Regions from separate parts of the Pantoea phytobeneficialis genome, predicted to be linked through region 1. Evidence: predicted binding sites of a transcription regulator. Region 1 holds the regulator's gene; each other region holds the start of a gene.
What was found. The regulator sigma-54, encoded in region 1, starts transcription at its own class of promoters, with help from an activator protein. The targets are predictions, from matches to a motif close to GTTGGCACANNTTTCGCTNT.
Positions count from the first base shown of each region.

Region 2: a site for sigma-54 is predicted at 1,868-1,887, ahead of glnA (glutamate--ammonia ligase). Genes of this name have one in related genera too.
Region 3: a site for sigma-54 is predicted at 2,760-2,779, ahead of CTZ24_RS04120 (gamma-glutamyltransferase family protein). Genes of this name have one in related genera too.

Region 1 covers NZ_CP024636.1:541,120-545,349, forward strand. The annotation lists gene ptsN (PTS IIA-like nitrogen regulatory protein PtsN) at 19-501, opposite strand; gene hpf (ribosome hibernation promoting factor) at 676-963, opposite strand; gene rpoN (RNA polymerase factor sigma-54) at 985-2,418, opposite strand; gene lptB (LPS export ABC transporter ATP-binding protein) at 2,467-3,192, opposite strand; gene lptA (lipopolysaccharide ABC transporter substrate-binding protein LptA) at 3,198-3,752, opposite strand; gene lptC (LPS export ABC transporter periplasmic protein LptC) at 3,721-4,230, opposite strand, start outside.
Region 2 covers NZ_CP024636.1:4,280,349-4,284,578, reverse strand. The annotation lists gene glnL (nitrogen regulation protein NR(II)) at 1-51, opposite strand, end outside; gene glnA (glutamate--ammonia ligase) at 312-1,721, opposite strand; gene typA (ribosome-dependent GTPase TypA) at 2,166-3,986, shown strand; gene yihX (glucose-1-phosphatase) at 4,211-4,230, shown strand, end outside.
Region 3 covers NZ_CP024636.1:924,951-929,180, forward strand. The annotation lists gene CTZ24_RS04110 (AtzE family amidohydrolase) at 1-949, opposite strand, end outside; gene hpxX (oxalurate catabolism protein HpxX) at 946-1,131, opposite strand; gene CTZ24_RS04120 (gamma-glutamyltransferase family protein) at 1,141-2,727, opposite strand; gene hpxU (MurR/RpiR family transcriptional regulator HpxU) at 2,848-3,687, shown strand; gene CTZ24_RS04130 (transporter substrate-binding domain-containing protein) at 3,880-4,230, shown strand, end outside.

The DNA.
Region 1 (4,230 bases):
GGTAAAAGTATCTGTCGCTTAAGGGTGGTCTTCCTGCGCTTCTGTGATAATGGCATAGAGTTCTTCATCGCTCTGCGCAGCGCGCAGACGGCGACAGACGGTTTTATCTGCCAGACGTTTTGCCACCAGCGATAATGTATGCAGATGGGTTTTACACTGGTCTGCGGGCACCAGTAGCGCAAACAGCAGGTCCACAGGCTGGTTATCCACCGCATCAAAAGCGATAGGTTGATCGAGGCTAATGAACACGCCTACGGCGCGCAGCGTGTCCTCCTCCAGTTTGCCATGTGGAATGGCAATACCATTGCCAATACCGGTACTGCCCATGCGTTCACGGGTGAGGATCGCTTCGAAAAGCGTCTGGTGAGGCAGATTGAGCTGTTTGGCTGCCAGTTCGCTGATTATTTCCAGCGCACGTTTTTTACTCTGGCAGTGTACGCCGCTGCGGGTGCAGTCCAGCGTAAGGACCGAGCTCAATTCCAGTGTCAGATCGTTGTTCATCATCGTTTCACTTGCGAGTTCACATAGCCGCGAGGATCACCCACTTTACCCCTTATCACGGGAAAAATGCAGTGTCTCCTGTTGGCGCTTGCGCAGATGACAAAACGGGGCGGTCAGCCCGCCCCATTCTGTGCTCTGAGTACCGAACCTATCAGTACTCTGCAAGCGTGAAGGTTAGTGTTTTTTCAGTTTATCTTTATGTTTGGTCAACTGACGGGAAAGCTTGTCGATCAATCCGTCAATCGCCGCGTACATGTCTTCCGCTTCCGATGTCGCGTGCAATTCACCGCCGTTCACATGCAGTGTTGCATCAGCAATCTGCGTTACCTTTTCCACTTTCAGAACAATATAGACCTGATTAATCCGATCAAAATAGTGTTCCAGTTTGGCAAATTTGCTATTTACAAATTCGCGCAGCGGCTCGGTAATCTCTACATTCAGTCCGGTAAGGTTTATTTGCATAGGTCTTCCTTCTCAATACATTCAAACCAGCTGCTTGCGCTGATTCGAGGGCGGGATGGACAAAGACTCGCGATACTTAGCAACCGTACGGCGGGCCACCATGATGCCCTGTTCAGATAACATGGAGGTCAGTTTGCTGTCGCTCAAGGGTTTTGCGGGATTTTCCGCAGAGATCAATTTTTTCACCAACGCACGAATTGCCGTCGAGGAGGCTTCGCCGCCACCTTCGGTATTCACATGACTGGAGAAAAAATATTTCAGTTCAAAGATGCCACGCGGGCTATGCAAGTACTTCTGCGTGGTAACACGGGAAATGGTGGATTCATGCATATCCACGGCCTGGGCGATATCCGCCAGCACCATCGGACGCATGTACTCCTCGCCCTGTTCAAAAAACGCCTGCTGCTGCTCGACAATACAGCGAGTCACTTTCAGCAGCGTGTCGTTACGGCTCTCCAGGCTCTTAATCAGCCATTTGGCTTCCTGTAAATTGCTGCGGATAAACTGGCTGTCGCTGTCATTACGCGCCGCACCGCCCATCGCAGCGTAGTGCTGATTAATTTTGAGACGCGGTACGCTGTCGGCATTTAGCTCAACTGTCCAGCGGGTGCCGACCTTGCGTACCAGTACATCCGGGATGACATACTCAGGCTCGCTGGTGTTGACCGACTGACCTGGGCGCGGATCAAGCGACTGAATCAGCAACATTGCCTCTTTCAGCACATCTTCTTTCAGACGCGTCATGCGCATCAGGCTACGGAAATCGTGATTGGCCAGCAGATCAAGATGATCGCTCACAATCAACCGTGCTTCCGCCAGCATCGGCGTATCGGCGGCATATTGGGACAGCTGCACCAGCAGGCAATCACGCAAATCGCGTGCGCCAACGCCGACCGGATCAAAACGCTGTACGCGTTTCAATACCGCTTCCACTTCTTCCAGCGTCAGTTCTTCATCACCGATGCTGTCGCAAATATCCTGGAGCGTCACGGTGAGATAACCGGTGTCGTCAATGGCATCGACAATCGAAGTCGCAATGGCGCGGTCGGTATCGGTGAACGGTGTCAGCTCAACCTGCCACATCAGATAATCCTGCAACGACTGCGTGGTTTCGCCCTGATAGACCGGCAGCTCATCATCCTGGTAATCGGTACCCGTACCGGAAGGCGTTCCGGCGGTGTAGATTTCATCCCAGGTTGCATCGAGCGGCAGCTCTTCCGGCATGTCCTTCTGTTCCAGCGCCTCGCGGGTGTCGAGGGCTTCGCTTTCCTGATATTCGCGTGCGTCTACTTCTTCATGGAGTTCTGATTGTTCGAGCAATGGGTTGCTTTCCAGCGCCAGTTGTAATTCCTGCTGGAGTTCAAGCGTAGAGAGTTGCAGCAAGCGAATTGCCTGCTGCAACTGGGGTGTCATCGCCAGCTGTTGGCTGAGCCTGAGTTGCAAACCTTGCTTCATAATCCGGATTGAATTTCCTAAGCAAACGTCGGAGGTTCCGACACCTTATCAGAGTCTGAACTCTTCGCCCAAATAAACACGCTTAACCTGCTCATCTGCAAGTATTTCATCGGGTGTGCCGTGAGCAATCAGATGCCCCTGGCTGACGATGTAAGCGCGTTCACAAACGGCAAGGGTTTCGCGTACGTTGTGGTCGGTAATCAGCACACCCAACCCACTGTCGCGCAGATGTTCAATGATCTTCTTGATATCAATGACGGAAATCGGGTCAACACCGGCAAATGGTTCATCCAGCAGGATAAACTTAGGATTGGCAGCCAGCGCGCGGGCAATCTCGACACGACGGCGTTCACCGCCGGAGAGTGCCTGGCCCATGCTGTCACGCAGGTGTTCGATGTGGAACTCTTCCATCAGTTCGTTGGCTCGATCCTGACGCTGCTCTTCGCTGAGATCGTCACGGATCTGCAATACGGCCATCAGGTTGTCGTAAACGCTGAGGCGACGGAAAATCGAGGCTTCCTGCGGCAGATAACCAATGCCGCGACGGGCACGCGCATGCAGCGGCAGAATGCTGATGTCTTCATCATCAATCACAATACGACCGGCATCGCGCGGCACAATTCCGACCACCATGTAGAAGGTGGTGGTTTTACCGGCCCCGTTGGGGCCAAGCAATCCGACAATTTCGCCGGATTTAACTTGCAGGCTAACGTCTTCTACCACGCGGCGGCCTTTGTAGGCTTTCGCCAGGTTTTCAGCGATCAGTGTGGCCATAGAAATTAGTTACTCTTCTTTTGGCTCTGGGATGAACCGTTTTTGTCCTGCAACTGCGACGGCACCAGCACGGTGGTCACGCGTTTGCTCTGGCCCTGACTGTAGGCCTGCATTTTCTGTTCTTTCACCAGATAGGTGATGCGATCGCCTTTGATATTGCTATCCAACTGTTCAATGTAGGCGTTACCCGTCAGCTCAACAAAGTCATTCGCCAGTTCATAGTGCAATTTGGCCGCATGACCCTGTACCGGCTTACCGTTGTCCTGCATCTGATAAAAGGTTGCCGGGTTGCCCCAGGCATCAACGATGGTTTTTTTGCTGTCACCACCCGGGCGAGTGACGACGACTTTGTCGGCGGTGATCTTGATCGATCCCTGAGTCACGATGACGTTGCCGGTAAAGGTAGCGACATTGCCTTGCAGATCCAGCGACTGATTCTCTGAATCGATATTCACGGGTTTGTCAGAATCCCCGGTTAATGCCAGAGCGGGCAAGCTGGTGGCTAACAGGGCGCTGACCAGCAGTAATTTAAGGCTGTTGTTTTTCATTTTGGATTTCATAGGAGGATTTGACCTTTTCAATCAACTGGGCATTTTTCGTCCGTAAGTTGCCGCGCATCTTCATGCCAGTAGAGTTAAAACTGCGGCCATAAAGGGTGACCTGATCGTCTGAGGTAACATCCTGGGTGACGAGATTGACCACCGCATTATCGGTTTTAATGCGTTCCAGCTCCGAATCCTGCGTCAGGGTGTTCACTTCAACGTGGCCGTAAAGATAAAGCATACGATCTTTGGTGAGCTTTGCCTTATCGGCGCGCACAGACCAGGTCGGAATTTTATTCACGTCGTAAGTGGTCATCACCGGATTATCGAACCAGCTCAGTTCATCGGCAGCAAAGTAGGTCACTTTATCCGAAATCAGTTTGTAGGCCAGCGCACCGTCTGGATTGTACACCACGGTGTGAGAAGTCGAACTGGTGTAAGTCGGCTCCTGGTCGTTGGTGGTAACCGGCGCTTTGCTCTCATCCTGGTTGGTAAG
Region 2 (4,230 bases), 590 kb from region 1:
TATCAGGGAGTTGAGAATCTGCCCCGCATCGGGCAGCGTGCCAGTTGCCATACAGCGTTCCTCTGCACTAATTTAGTGCATTATAGCCTTTGGTTGTAAAAACCGTAATTTGAACGATGAATTCGTGGAGAAAAAAGCCCATCCGAAGATGGGCTGAAAGTTTCCACGGCAACAAAAAATCTTCAGCGTCTTTCGTGCCGCAGCCGCGTTGGCTGCTCTCACTCACTCGGGGCACTGAGCTATCTCAGCTCCCCGGGATTCATTCGGTTGCCGCCTTGCTGCAACACGAAATCCGCGGAATATTTAATTAATTACACGCTGTAGTACAGCTCGAACTCTACCGGGTGCGGAGTCATGCGAACGCGGTCGTTTTCAGACTTACGCAGTTCGATGTACGCGTCGATAGCGTCGTCGGTGAACACGCCACCACGGGTCAGGAACTCGCGGTCTTCGTTCAGGCAGTTCAGCGCTTCTTCCAGTGAACCAGCCACTTTTGGAATCTCAGCTTCTTCTTCCGGCGGCAGGTCATACAGGTTTTTGTCCATCGCATCGCCCGGGTGGATCTTGTTGATGATGCCGTCGAGGCCAGCCATCAGCAGCGCGGTGAATGCCAGGTACGGGTTAGCAGCCGGGTCCGGGAAGCGCGCTTCAATACGACGTGCTTTCGGGCTGGCAACAACCGGGATACGGATTGAAGCAGAACGGTTACGGGCAGAGTAAGCCAGCATTACCGGAGCTTCGTAGCCTGGGACCAGACGCTTGTAAGAGTTGGTGGTCGGGTTAGCCAGGGCGTTGATGGCTTTAGCGTGCTTGATGATACCGCCGATGTAGAACAGAGCAGTTTCAGACAGGCCGCCGTATTTGTCGCCAGAGAACAGGTTCACGCCGCCTTTAGACAGAGACATGTGGCAGTGCATACCTGAACCGTTGTCACCGAACATCGGCTTCGGCATGAAGGTTGCAGTTTTGCCGTAAGCGTGAGCAACGTTGTGAACAACGTATTTGTAGATCTGAATTTCGTCAGCTTTTTTGGTCATGGTGTTGAAGCGGGTTGCCACTTCGTTCTGACCAGCAGTTGCCACTTCGTGGTGATGAGCTTCAACCACCAGACCCATCTGCTCCATGGTCAGACACATAGCAGAACGGATGTCCTGAGCTGAGTCAACCGGCGGAACCGGGAAGTAACCACCTTTGATGGCCGGACGGTGACCTTTGTTGCCACCTTCGTATTCTTTACCGGTGTTCCATGCTGCTTCGATATCGTCGATAGCAACGTGTGAACCAGAAGTTGAAGAACCGAAACGGATGTCATCGAACAGGAAGAATTCCGGCTCAGGTCCGAACAGAACGGTATCAGCGATACCAGAAGAACGCAGGAAGTCTTCTGCGCGCTTGGCGATAGAACGCGGGTCGCGATCGTAGCCCTGCATGGTGCCTGGCTCAAGGATGTCACAACGGATGATCAGCGTCGGATCTTCGAAGAACGGGTCCAGAACGGCAGTGGTTGCGTCCGGCATCAGTACCATGTCTGATTCGTTAATGCCTTTCCAGCCACCGATGGAGGAGCCATCGAACATTTTGCCTTCTTCGAAGAAGTCAGCGTTAACCTGGTGAGCAGGGATAGTAACGTGCTGTTCTTTACCTTTGGTATCGGTAAAACGCAGGTCAACAAACTTAACTTCGTGCTCGTTCATCATCGAGAGAACGTGTTCAGCGGACATACTCAACTCTCCTGGAAATTGTCATTGTCGTCGTGGTGAGAGAACTTCGTTGCCTGGAATGTGTCATGGGTTCTGACATCTCCTAACCAAAGATCTCGGCAAGCTCTTCAACCGTTGTGCAACTGTCGTTTTCGCTTGAGAATACTAAAGCGAATTCTGTGCCAACTTTATTACAGCGGATAAAATCGTGCTGTGATGCGCCCTGTCGTGAGTCGATGACTGCACCAGGATGGATTTGATGCACTGAAATGGTGCCTTTGTGGCAAATAAAAGCACCATTTCAGTGCAAAATGCCATCGCAGTGCAGATTAATGCACCGCAATTGGTGCTAAAAACCAGCGCTGTAAGAAACTTTAGGCGAAATCTGTGATCATGTTCAGTCTTCCGCTTAATCCGTGTACAATAGCGCGTTATTTCTATTTCTATAATGCCTGAGGCAAAGCTGTGACCGAAAATTTGCGTAACATCGCCATCATCGCGCACGTTGACCACGGTAAGACCACCCTGGTTGATAAACTGCTGCAACAGTCCGGTACTTTTGACGCCCGTACCGAAGCGACTGAGCGCGTAATGGACTCCAACGATTTGGAGAAAGAGCGTGGAATCACCATCCTCGCGAAAAACACCGCCATCAAATGGAATGACTATCGTATCAACATCGTTGATACCCCGGGACACGCCGACTTCGGTGGTGAAGTTGAGCGCGTGATGTCCATGGTGGACTCGGTGCTGCTGGTTGTCGATGCGATGGATGGCCCGATGCCGCAAACTCGCTTCGTAACCAAAAAAGCCTTTGCTCACGGCCTGAAGCCGATTGTTGTTATCAACAAAGTTGACCGTCCTGGCGCGCGTCCGGACTGGGTGGTTGATCAGGTATTTGACCTGTTCGTTAACCTTGATGCGACTGACGAACAGCTGGACTTCCCGATCATTTACGCTTCTGCGCTGAATGGTATCGCAGGTCTGGATCACAACGACATGGCAGACGACATGACCCCGCTGTATCAGGCGATTGTTGACCGTGTTTCTCCGCCGCAGGTTGAAGTCGAAGCGCCGTTGCAGATGCAGATCTCTCAGCTGGACTACAACAACTACCTGGGTGTTATCGGTATCGGCCGCATCAAACGCGGTAAAGTGAAGCCGAACCAGCAAGTGACCATCATCGACAGCGAAGGCAAAACCCGTAACGGTAAAGTCGGTAAAGTACTGGGCCACCTCGGTCTGGAACGTATCGAAAGCGACCTGGCTGAAGCGGGCGACATCATCGCGATCACCGGTCTGGGTGAGCTGAACATCTCTGACACCATCTGTGATCCGCAGAATGTGGAAGCGCTGCCAGCCCTGAGCGTGGACGAGCCGACAGTAACCATGTTCTTCAACGTCAACACCTCACCGTTCTGCGGTAAAGAAGGTAAGTACGTGACCTCGCGCCAGATTCTGGAGCGTCTGAACAAAGAACTGGTACACAACGTTGCGCTGCGCGTTGAAGAAACCGCTGATGCTGACGCCTTCCGCGTTTCAGGTCGTGGTGAACTGCACCTGTCCGTACTGATCGAAAACATGCGTCGTGAAGGCTACGAGCTGGCGGTATCCCGTCCGAAAGTAATCTTCCGTGAGTTCGAAGGCCGTAAACAAGAGCCGTTCGAAAACGTTACCCTCGACATCGAAGAAACCCACCAGGGTTCTGTGATGATGGCGATGGGTGAGCGTAAAGGCGACATGAAAAACATGGATCCAGATGGTAAAGGCCGTGTGCGCCTTGACTACGTGATCCCAAGCCGTGGCCTGATCGGCTTCCGTAACGAATTCATGACCATGACTTCAGGTACTGGTCTGCTGTACTCCACCTTCAGCCACTACGACGACGTGCGTCCGGGCGAAGTGGGTCAGCGTCAGAACGGCGTACTGATCTCGAACGGTCAGGGTAAAGCGGTAGCCTTCGCCCTGTTCGGTTTGCAGGATCGCGGTAAGCTGTTCCTCGGCCACGGTGCAGAAGTCTATGAAGGCCAGATCATCGGTATTCACAGCCGTTCTAACGACCTGACCGTAAACTGCCTGACCGGTAAAAAACTGACCAACATGCGTGCGTCAGGTACCGACGAAGCGACCACTCTGGTTCCGCCAGTGAAAATGACGCTGGAGCAGGCTATCGAGTTCATCGATGACGACGAACTGGTAGAAGTAACTCCACAGTCAATCCGTATTCGTAAACGTCACCTGACCGAGAACGACCGTAAGCGTGCGTCTCGCGGCAGCAAAGACTAAGCGAACACATAGAGAAAGCCCCGCAATGCGGGGCTTTTTTTTGCCTGAGTGTCGGGCAATTGTCTGATAAATGTGCAAGGCCAATTCTGCATGTAACCCGCGTGCGAGCTGAAAAAGAGAAGAGTGCGCCCGCTTCCAGATCGGGCATTTCCCCGCCACCCCGCCTGTTCAGCCTTCGCATTTGCCGCTAGAGTGAATGATCCAGGGAATATAAAGGAGGCGTCATGCTCTACATCTTTGATTT
Region 3 (4,230 bases), 380 kb from region 1:
GATTCCCCCCTTCGGCAGCGGTCAGGATAAAGGCAGCAGAGCGTGCAATCTCGGCATTCGCCATTGTCACTTCATCGCTGGCCGTCAGCGCTTTGGCAGCAATAGCCAGCGCGGCTCGCGCGTCATCATCACACCAGGTAGAGAAGAAACCGCCCAGCACACCACAACGCAGCCCTTCAAGTCCTTGAGTCAGGGTTGGGCTGGCTGCCGTCACCGGTTGGGCAGCCTGAAACGCATCGCTGGCATCCGCACCTTGTAAGGTGTCGTACACCAGGCTGAGATCTTCTACCGAGCGGGCAAACGGACCGATATGGTCAAGGCTGGCAACAAACGGATGGCTGCCGCTACGCGACAAGCGACCAAAAGTCGGTTTCAGACCATAAATGCCGCACAGCGAGGCCGGTACGCGAATCGAACCGTTGGTATCGCTCCCGAGGGAGAAATGCACCAATCCGGCAGCGACCGCAGCGGCGGAACCGCCCGAGGAGCCGCCCGCCACCCGGCTGAGATCGCGCGGGTTGTGCGTGGGTCCGTAATGGGTGTTTTCGGTGGTGAAGCCGTATGCGTAAGCATCCATATTCAACATGCCGGAGAGCAGCGCGCCTGACTGGCGCAGTTTACTCACTGCCCAGGCATCGTCGCGTGCCGCCGGACGTTCGCTGAACAGGCTGGCACCGGCCAGGGTACTGTGCCCGGCGACATCAAACAGGTTCTTCACCGCATAGGGAATTCCCGCCAGCGGGGGGAGCGTTTCACCGCGCTGGCGCTGCGTATCCAGTTGATCCGCTTCTTTCAACATGCGCTGACCGGTGACTTCGGTCCAGGCATTCAGCGCCGGGTTATGTTGTTCAATCGCGGTCAATGTCTGCTCAGCAATGGCGCGTGCGCTAATCTCACCGTTGCTCAGTGCCTGTTGCAGCGCGCTTATCGAGAGGGTGGAAAGTTTCATAGCTTATACACTCCCGCCACTTCCATGCGATCGTCGAGTGGAAAGGCCATCAAGGGTTCGGCCATCGCGGCAATACGGTTGAATTGGGTTAAAAGCTCGGCGCGGCGCGCCTCATCCAGCTCCAGCGCCAGAATCTGTTCCATCTGGGCGATATAGGCGGCCCAGTCCGGTTGTGTCGTCATCTTTTCTCCTTAGAAACCTGCGGCGCTGCCGTTGCTGCGAGGGTCAAATGCGCCTTCAAACATGCCGTTGTTATGACGGATGATGGCACCTGCGTGACCCACCACCTCACTAAAATCGGGCAACAGCTCCACTTCATGACCCAGCTCGCGTAATTGCTGCACCGTTTCCGGCGCGAAACGCGCTTCCAGCTTGAGGGAGTCAGAGGATTGTCCCCAGGTGCGGCCCAGCAGCCAGCGTGGTGCGCTCACCGCCTGTTGCAACGGCAGCCCCTGAATCACATGACGGGTAAAGATCGCCGCCTGGGTCTGTGGCTGACCATCGCCACCCATTGAACCGTAAACCATAGTGCGGCCATCTTTCAGCCGTGCCGCCGCCGGGTTAAGGGTATGGAAGGGCTGTTTGCCTGGTGCCAGCGCCAACAGGTGGCCCGGCTGTAAACTGAAAGCCGCACCGCGGTTTTGCCAGGTGATGCCGGTACCCGGCAGCACCACGCCACTACCGAATTCGTGGTAAATGCTCTGGATAAAGGAGACTGCCAGCCCGCTGCTGTCCATCACCCCCATCCACACGGTATCACCGGGGCCTTTGCCGGTGCCCCAGGGGGCGGCGGTCGCATCATCAATCTGCGCGGCGAGGCCAGCCAGATGATCAGCATCCAGCAGGCTCTGCACATCAATGTCGATATGACGCGGATCGGTAATATGTTGGTCACGCAGGCCAAAGGCTTTCTTGGTGGCTTCAACGATGCGGTGCACGGTCTGCGCGTCATCCGCTTCCGCCATGTTGAGGCGATCGGTGATGCCGAGAATCGCCAGCGATACCAGCCCCTGGGTCGGCGGGGTCATGTTCCAGATGTCGCCTTCGCTGTGGGCCAGATGCAACGGCGTGCAGCGGCGTGCCTGTTGGCGTTGCAAATCTTCCAGCGTGATCGGCATACCCAGCGCGGACATCTCACGCGCCAGATGGTGCGCCAGCTCACCGCGATAAAAACTGTCTAACCCCTGTTCGCACAACAAACTCAGCGTGTTCGCCAGCGCCGGTTGGGTAAAGCGGCTGCCTGCGGCAGGTATTTCGCCATCGGGTAAAAAGTTGGCGGCAAAACCGGGCTGATCCTGTAATTCATCACGTTTCGCTGCTGTCGCTGCCGCCTGTGAAGCGGTGACGGGAATACCGTCGGCCGCGTAGCGGATGGCATCGCGCAGCAGACGTGCCAGCGGCAGTGCCGGGCTGCCCAACTCAGCAGAGAAGGCCAGCGCCTCCTGCCAGCCGCTGACGGTACCGGCCACGGTCAGGGCCGCTTTGGGGCCACGGTGTGGAATTTTTGTTGCGCCGTGGTAGAAATCAAAGTGCGCCAGTGAACCGGCAGCACCGCTGGCGTCAATGGCGATCGGATCACCACCGGGAGGCACGATCAGCCAGAAGCCATCGCCACCTAAACCATTCATATGCGGGTAAACCACGGCGACAGTGGCGGCAGCCGCCACCATAGCTTCGATGGCGTTGCCACCTTCGCGCAGCACGGCTAAGGCACTTTCACTGGCGAGATGATGCGGGGTTACGGCCATACCTAACGGGGCCATATTGCTCTGTATCATAGTGAACTCATTTTTGGGTACATGGCAAAGTTATAGCAAGAGCTGTTCCAGTTTTGGTCGGACACCATTGTGGATCGATTTATGCTAGCTTGTGATGAAACGAAAGTTACAGGACGAATGATGAAACAGCTAGATGAACGCCTCCGCAGTCACTATCCGCAACTGTCGCCGCAGGAGCAGCGCATTGCCGATTTTGTCTTTGACCATTTTGATGACCTGATCAGCTACAACAGCGCCGAGCTGGCGCGGCTGAGCGGGGTATCAAAAGCCACGGTGAGCCGGCTGTTTAAGCGCCTCGGTTACGAAAAATATAAAGACATGCGCGATGAATTGCGCACGCTGCGCCAGAGTGGCATGCCGTTGACCGACAACCGTGATGCTGTGCAGGGCAACACGCTGCTGTCGCGCCATTATAAGCAGGAGATGGCGAACCTGACGCAGTGGGTCAACGGCATCGACCCGCAGCAATTTGGTGAGGTGATTCAGGCGCTGGCACAGGCAAAACGCTTGTTTATCATTGGTATGCGTAACGCCTATCCGGTAGCGCTGCACCTGCGCCAACAGCTGATGCAGGCCCGTCCTCAGGTCCATGTGCTGCCGCAACCGGGTCAGACGCTGGGTGAGGAGCTGGTGGATATCACCCCTGATGATGTGGTGGTGGTGATGGCATTTCGTCGCCGTCCACGCATTATCCGTCCGTTGATGCAGCAGTTGCAGCAGAGCAACATTCCGGTACTGGCGCTGTGCGAACCCCAGGCGCAGGGCATCCTCACCCTGGCGCGTTGGCAGTTGTGTGCGCCGCTCGACAGCGTCTCCGCCTTCGATAGCTACGCTTCTGCCATGAGTCTGATTAACCTGCTGGCCAATGCGTTGCTGCATGAAATGTTGTCAGAGGGGCGTCAGCGAATTCACCAGATTGCCGACCTTTATCAGCATCTGGATGAGCTGGAACACCGTTAAAGGGCACCTTTTTGGTGCTTTGCACCTTTTTTGATCAGAATCACAGACGGGCAATGCGCCCGTTTTTTTTCGTCTGATAATGCAGAAACCCTGATTTTACGTGGAAGTGTTCTTTTTGTTTCGGTTGGCACATTAGTTGCAGAACGATTCATCAAGAATCTTTTGTTTCACATAAACTCACCGGGGTGCATAATGAAAAAAGTTTTAATGGCGGTAGCGGGCGCTGCTCTGATGATGGCGCAGGTTGGTAGCGCAATGGCCGATCAGTTGCAGGACATCCAGAAACGCGGCGTGATCCGCATTGCCGTGCCGCAGGACTTCCCGCCGTTCGGTTCTGTCGGCACCGATTTACAGCCGCAGGGCTACGACATCGACATGGCGAAGTACCTCGCCAAAGAGATGAAACTGAAGTTGCAGCTGGTGCCCGTTTCCAGTGCCAACCGTGTGCCTTACCTGCAAACCGACAAAGTCGATCTGGTGATCTCCAGCATGGGGAAAAACGCCGAGCGTGAAAAAGTGATCGACTTCAGCCGTGCTTACGCA